One region of the Thermus caldilimi genome, then DNA from elsewhere that is predicted to be linked to it. Evidence: riboswitches for the same ligand, from Rfam matches in the RefSeq annotation. Region 1 holds a riboswitch; the other holds the start of a gene.

Region 1 (3,386 bases):
CCCGCCTCTCCCCGGAGGATCTGGTGGAGGTGCCCCTCGAGGGCCCTTTCCCGGAGGGGGCCAGCGTGGAGAGCGTGATCCACCGGGAGGTCTACCGCAAGACCCCGGCCCGGGCCATCGTCCACGCCCATCCCCGGGTGGCGGTGGCTCTCTCCTTGCATTTGGACCGGATTGTTCCCCTGGACCTCGAGGGCCAGTACTACCTGAAAGCAGTGCCGGTGCTTGCTCCCCAAACCGTGAGCGCCACCCTTGAGGCCGCCCTGGCCGTGGCAGAGGGCCTTAAGGAGCACCGGGCCTGCCTCCTCCGGGGCCACGGGGCCTTCGCCATAGGGCTTAAGGAGAAGCCGGAGGAAGCCCTTCTGGAGGCCTATAGCCTCCTCACCACCTTGGAGGAAAGCGCGGAGATCCTCTTCTATCACCGCCTTTGGGGGAAGGGATGAGGGTGGTCTTTGTGGAGGGTAAGGCAAAGGAGGCCCTTTTGGACTTGGCCCGGGAGCTTCCCCATCCCTACTGGCTTCTTGCGGGGGAAGGGGTGTGGCTTTTGGAGGTGTTCGGCGCCAGCGACGAGGCCTTGGCCAAGGCCAGGGCCCTGCCCGGGGTTAAGGTTTGGGCCTTTACCCTGGAGGATGGGGTAGTCTATAGGGGATGCGGGAAGAAATCGGCTACATCCCCGTAGGGGAGGCGGAGCTTTACGTGGAGGACGTGGGGGACGAACAGGCCCCGGCCCTCCTGGTCCTCCACGGGGGGCCTGGGGGGAACGCCTACGCCCTCAGGGAAGGGCTTCAGGACTACCTGGAAGGGTTCAGGGTCATCTACTTCGACCAGCGGGGTTCCGGCCGGAGCCTGGAGCTTCCCCAGGACCCCAGGCTTTTCACCATAGATGCTTTGGTGGAGGATACTGTGGCCCTGGCCGAGGCCCTGGGGCTGGAGCAGTTTCATCTTCTGGCCCACGGCTTCGGGGCCCTGGTGGCCCTGGAGCTCCTCCGCCGCTACCCGGGGGTCCTGGGGGCGGTGCTCCTTTCCCCCTGGGTGAGCTTCCCCTGGCTTTCCGCAAGGCTTGCGGAGGCTGCGGGGCTCGAGTCTCTTCCCGATCCGGAGCAAAACCTTAAGGTTGCCCTAGAGAAGGCCGAACCCAAGGTCCTCTTTGACCGCCTCATGTTCCCCACCCCCCATGGCCGCCTGGAGTACGAGTGGGTGGCGGAGGGCTCGGGCATCCTGGGGCCGGATACTCCGGCCTTGGCCTTTTGGAAAAACGGCCTCTGGCGGCTGGACTACACCCCCTACCTTTCCCCAAGCCGCAAACCGGTGGCCCTGGTGGTGGGGGAGAAGGACGGCACCAGCTATCCCTATGCCGAGGAGGTGGCGGAGCGCCTCAAAGCTCCCATCCGGGTGATACCCGGGGCCGGGCACTACCCCTGGATCGATCAGCCGGAGGCTTTTGGCGAGGCCTTCCGGGAAGTCCTCGAGGGCCTGCTGGCTCCCTGGAAGGTGTGAGGGATGCCCTTCCAGGGCCAGGAAGGGTGGTAAACTCAGGGCGTCACCGGGGGTGCCCTTTTGTGGGGCTGAGAGATACCCTTGGAACCTGATCCGGGTAATGCCGGCGTAGGGAAGGTGACCAAGGCCCCTCCCGGTGACAAGGAGGGGTTTTATGTTAAGGATCTTTGCCCTGCTGGTCCTTTTGGCCTTCGGCTTTGCCCAGGAGATCACCGTCCTCACCCACGCAAGCTTTTCCCTGGATAAGGGGCTCATCGCCCGGTTTGAGCGGGAAACCGGCCTGAAGCTCCGCTTCCTCAAAGGAGGGGATGCCGGGGAGACCCTGAACCGGGCCATCCTCACCAAGGGAGCCCCCATCGCCGACGTGATCTACGGCTTCGACAACACCTTCTTGTCCCGGGCCCTGGAGGCGGACATCCTTTTGCCCTACCGGAGCCCCGCGATCCAGAATCTGAAGGCCACCTTGCTCCTGGACCCCACCTTTCGCGCCCTTCCCGTGGACTACGGTTGGGTGAGCCTCAACTACGATCGGGCCTACTTCAAGGACCGTCCCCTGCCCAAGGCCCCCGCGGACCTGGCCCGTCCCGAGTACGCCCGGCTCCTGGTGGTGCAAAACCCTGCCACCAGCTCCCCAGGCCTGGCCTTCCTCATGGCCACGGTGGCCCGCTTCGGCGAGGATGGCTACCTGGACTTCTGGGCCAGGCTCCGGGACGGGGGCGTGCGGGTGGCCAAGGGCTGGAGCGAGGCTTACTACACCCACTTCACCCTTTACAAGGGGGATAGGCCCCTGGTGGTTTCCTACACCACCAGCCCTGCCGCCGAGGTCTACTACTCCGAGGGCAAGTACCAAGAGCCCCCCACGGGGAACCTCTTTCCGGAACTCGCCTTCTTCCAGGTGGAGTTCGTGGGCATCCTGAAGGGGACCAAGAACCTGGAAGGGGCCAAGAGGGTGGTGGACTGGCTCCTCTCCAAGCCCGTGCAGGAGAACATCCCCACGGAGATGTGGATGTACCCGGCCCGCCGGGACGCCGCTTTGCCCCCGGTGTTCCGCTTCGCCCCGGAACCCTTGGGCAGCGTGCGCCTGGACCCCAAGGTCATGGCCCAGAACCGGGAGCGCTGGATCGAGGAGTGGACCAAGGTGGTCCTTCAGGGGCAAAGCCCCGAGGCGGTGCGCCAGGGCAGGCGGTAGCGCCTCCCTCAGGCTGGGAAGGCCCTGGGCCTTGGGGGTTAGGCTTAGGGGGATGGCCTACGGAGGCTTTTTCGTCCTCCTCTTCCTGGGCCTGGCCCTCTTCTACCCCCTTCTCCGCATCCTGGCCCTGGGAGTAGGGGAGGGGTTTGCCCGGGCCCTGGCGAACCCCTACTACTGGGAGCGCTACCTCTGGAGCCTGGAGTACGGGTTTCTCTCCGCCCTCTTCACCTTGTCCCTGGCCCTGCCCCTGGCCTTTCTCTTCCGCCGCCGCTTTCCCTTTAGGGGGGGTTTCCTGGCTCTTTCCACCTTGCCTTTTGTCCTCCCCACCCCGGTGGTGGCCCTGGGATTTCTGGCCCTTTTGGGGCCGAAGGGGGTCTTGGGGGTGGACCTTTACGGTACCCAAGCCCTCCTTTTTCTGGCGGCCATCTTTTACAACCTGGGCCTTGCCCTCAGGATCCTCCTGCCCGTGGCCTTGAACCTGGAAGGCCCCTTGCAGGCGGCCCGGGTCCTGGGGGCCTCGAGTCCCAGGGCTTTTCTAAGGGTAGGGCTTCCCCTCCTCCTCCCCGCCTTGGCTTCCGCGGGGCTTTTGGTGTTCATCTACGCCTTTTCCGCCTTCGGGGTCCCTCTCCTTCTGGGAGGGCCCAGGTACGCCACCCTCGAGGTGGAGGTCTACACCCTCTTGGCCTACCGCCTGGCCTTTCCC
Region 2 (3,386 bases), 730 kb from region 1:
AGGTGCGCTTCCAGGGCCTGCGCCAGCCCCCGGGAGCGGGTGATGGCCAGGTTGCAGGTGTCAGCTCCAGGGCAGCGGGTTATGTCCAGGATGGTGTGGGCCTCAGGATGGGCCAGGCCCACCCGCAACAGGGCTTCGTAAAGCCCACCCAAAGCGTCCTCGGGCACGAAGCGAAGGAGTAAGTTCTGGCTGATGGCACTCCTTATTTCTCCAGCGTAGGTTTCGGCGATATCCGCCAGCGCCCTGAGCCCTTCCGGGGTGATATCCCCAAGGGGAAGGCGCACGGCCACGGTGTAGTAGCCCTCTTGCTTTTGACGAAAGAGGTTGGTGCGGCGCCAGGCATCAAACCCGGGAGCGAAGGAGAAGGGCTTCCTGGGAGGGGAGGGAAGGCTTGGGGGTGGGAGGTCCTGCGGAGGTTGCCAGGCCTTTAGGTCCTCACCGCTTGCGGTGAGCTTCACGATCCGCCTTTCCTCCCTTACCGCCTCGCGGAAGGCGGAAATTCCCCACTTCTTTACCAGAAACTTGAGCCGGGCTTGGGTTAGGACCTTGCGGTTACCGTGGCGGTCAAAGAGACGGATGATGGCCAGCATGGTGGGGAGGAGGTCCTCCTCTGGGGTGAAGGGTTCCAAAAGTTCCGCGCTCATGGGAGCCGCTCCCAAGCCCCCGCCCACATAAAGGCGGAAGCCCCTTTTGCCCCCCTCCACCGCGGCCACCACCCCGATGTCGTGAATGGGGGTACGGGCATGGTCTGTGGCGCACCCCTCGAAGGCAATCTTGAATTTGCGGGGCAGGTTCTGCCCCACGGGGTGACGGAGGAAGTAGCGGTAGGCGGCCTCGGCGTAGGGAGTCACGTCAAAGGGCTCCTCAGGGGAAACTCCGGCGTACGGGCAGCAGGTGATGGCTCGGATGGAGTGGCCGCAGGCCTCGCGGGTAGTGAGGCCAACTCCGTTTACAGCCCGGAGGACGTGGGGTACGTCCCTTCGGTGCACGTGGTGAAGCTGCACCGCCTGCCGGGTAGTTACGTGGGCCAGACGGTTTTCTGCATACCGCTCCGCCACCTCTGCCAGAACCCTTAGGGCCTCCGGGCTTACCCGGCCCACGGGGAGTTTGATGCGCACCATGTGGTGCTCTGGCCTTCCCCGAATGCTGTAGATGCCGTTTTTCAGGCGGTAGACCCGGAAGTCCTCGGGGTCCTCCTCCCCCGCCTCGAGGCGGGCAATCATGGCCTCCAGATACTGGATTTCGGCTTCGGCCTCCGCGCTGAGTCCTGCCATCCTGCCTCCTTTCCCCCCTCCCGGGGGATTGCCCGGCATAATATACCATTGAGTGTATGAAAATCAAGGGTATAGGCTCTGTTCCCCAGGTCGGGTTTTCGAGAGCCCCGCATGCTATAGTGGAGGGGACAGGCTAGGGGTGCCCCAATGGAGGGGCTGAGAGCTGGGTTTCTCCCAGCAACCCTTAGAACCTGATCCGGGTAATGCCGGCGGAGGGAAGCCTATGCGGAAGAATCCCCTTACAAACCGACCTCTCCCCAGGCCGCGTGGGCCCTGGATACCCGCTTGAGGCTTTACCCGTAGGGCACATGCGCTGGGGAGGTGAAAGCTTGCTGGGAAGGCTCTACCTGGTGGTGACCCCGAGGCCCGGTTGGTCCATGGAGGAGGTGCTGGATCGGACGGAACGGGCCCTGGCGGGTGGGGTGGAGGTGTTGCAGCTTCGGGCTAAGGACTGGGAGGCGAGGCCCATCCTGGACCTGGGGGAGAGGATGCTGGCCCTGGCTCGACGGTATGGGGTGCCCTTCTTCCTCAACGACCGGCCGGACCTGGCGGCCCTTCTGGGAGCGGATGGGGTGCACCTTGGCCAGAGGGACCTGACGCCCGCGGAGGCCCGGCGCTTCTTTCAGGGGATGGTGGGCCGCTCTACCCACGCTCCCGAACAGGCCCTAAGAGCCCTCGAGGAAGGAGTGGACTACCTCTCCATAGGCCCTGTGTGGGAAACCCCCACCAAGCCGGGGAGGCAGGCCGCGGGCCTGGGCTATGTGCGCTGGGCCCGGGAGAACCTGGGGGAGGGGCCCTGGTACGCCATCGGCGGAATCACCCTGGAGAACCTGGGGGAGGTTTTGGAGGCTGGGGCGCGCCGAGTTGTGGTGGTCCGCGCCATCCTGGACGCTGAGAACCCCGAGCGGGCGGCCCGGGCATTCAGGGAGCGGCTTTATGGTGTGGCTTAACGGGGAGGCTAAGCCCCTCGAGGGCAAGACGCTAAGGGAGGTTCTGGAGGAGCTGGACGTGGATCTTTCCCGGGTGGCGGTCCTCCTCAACGAGGAGGCCTACCTGGGGCGGGAGCTTCCTCATCACGTCCTGAAGGAGGGGGATGTGGTGGAGGTGGTCACCCTCATGCAAGGAGGCTAGATGGACACCTGGAAGGTCGGGAACATAGAGCTTAAAAGCCGTCTTATCCTGGGCTCGGGCAAGTTCCGGGACTTCGGGGTGATGCGAGAGGCCATAAAGGCTGCGGGGGCCGAGGTGGTCACCGTGGCCATCCGCCGGGTGGAGGCCAGGATGCCCGGGCACGTGGGTCTCCTCGAGGCCTTAGGGGGCGTGCGCCTCCTGCCCAACACGGCAGGTGCCAGGACGGCGGAGGAAGCGTTGAGGATAGCCCGGCTGGGCCGGGTTCTCACCGGGGAGAGGTGGGTGAAGCTGGAGGTGATCCCTGACCCCACCTATCTCCTCCCCGATCCCGTGGAGACCCTGAGGGCGGCGAGGATGCTCATCGACGAGGGCTTCCTGGTCCTGCCCTACATCGGTCCTGACCTCGTCCTGGCCAAGAAGCTTTCGGAGCAGGGCACGGCTACGGTGATGCCCCTGGCGGCCCCCATCGGCTCCGGCTGGGGGGTGAGGACCCGGGCCCTTTTGGAGCTCTTCGCCCGGGAGAAGGCCTCACTGCCCCCGGTGGTGGTGGACGCAGGGCTTGGCCTTCCTTCCCATGCAGCGGAGGTGATGGAGATGGGTTTGGACGCTGTGCTGGTGAACACCGCCATTGCCGAGGCCCAAGATCCCGTGGCCATGGCTGAGGCCTTTCGTTTGGCTGTGGAGGCGGGGAGGAGGGCCTTTTTGGCCGGCCCCATGCGACCCCGGGAGGTGGCGAGCCCCTCGAGCCCCAGGGAGGGCATCCCTTTGGGAGGTCCTAAGCCGTGAGGGTGGAGGTGGCGGTGGTGGGGGCGGGGATTATCGGAACCCTCGCCGCCTACGAGCTCAGGAAGCGGGGGCTTTCCGTCCTCCTCCTAGATGCCGGTAAGGAGGGAGCGGCTACCCTGGCCAGTGCGGGGATGCTGGCTCCTTATCCCGAGGGGCTTTCCGGGGAGGTTCTGGAGGCGGCCCTTTTCGGCCTGG

What was found. Region 1 has a riboswitch for thiamine pyrophosphate ahead of EBI04_RS11740 (thiamine ABC transporter substrate-binding protein). Riboswitches for the same ligand answer to the same signal wherever they lie in the genome.
Region 2: it holds a riboswitch for thiamine pyrophosphate, as region 1 does, so the genes downstream of both, thiE (thiamine phosphate synthase) here and EBI04_RS11740 (thiamine ABC transporter substrate-binding protein) in region 1, are expected to answer to the same signal.

What each region holds. Positions count from the first base shown of each region.
Region 1 covers NZ_CP038452.1:2,214,427-2,217,812, forward strand. The annotation lists gene EBI04_RS11725 (fuculose-1-phosphate aldolase) at 1-440, shown strand, start outside; gene EBI04_RS11730 (hypothetical protein) at 437-676, shown strand; gene EBI04_RS11735 (alpha/beta fold hydrolase) at 646-1,494, shown strand; TPP riboswitch at 1,533-1,627, shown strand; gene EBI04_RS11740 (thiamine ABC transporter substrate-binding protein) at 1,649-2,683, shown strand; gene EBI04_RS11745 (ABC transporter permease) at 2,736-3,386, shown strand, end outside.
Region 2 covers NZ_CP038452.1:496,612-499,997, forward strand. The annotation lists partial or broken gene EBI04_RS02455 (nitrite/sulfite reductase) at 1-1,274, opposite strand, end outside; TPP riboswitch at 1,400-1,509, shown strand; gene thiE (thiamine phosphate synthase) at 1,604-2,224, shown strand; gene thiS (sulfur carrier protein ThiS) at 2,211-2,405, shown strand; gene EBI04_RS02470 (thiazole synthase) at 2,406-3,191, shown strand; gene EBI04_RS02475 (NAD(P)/FAD-dependent oxidoreductase) at 3,188-3,386, shown strand, end outside.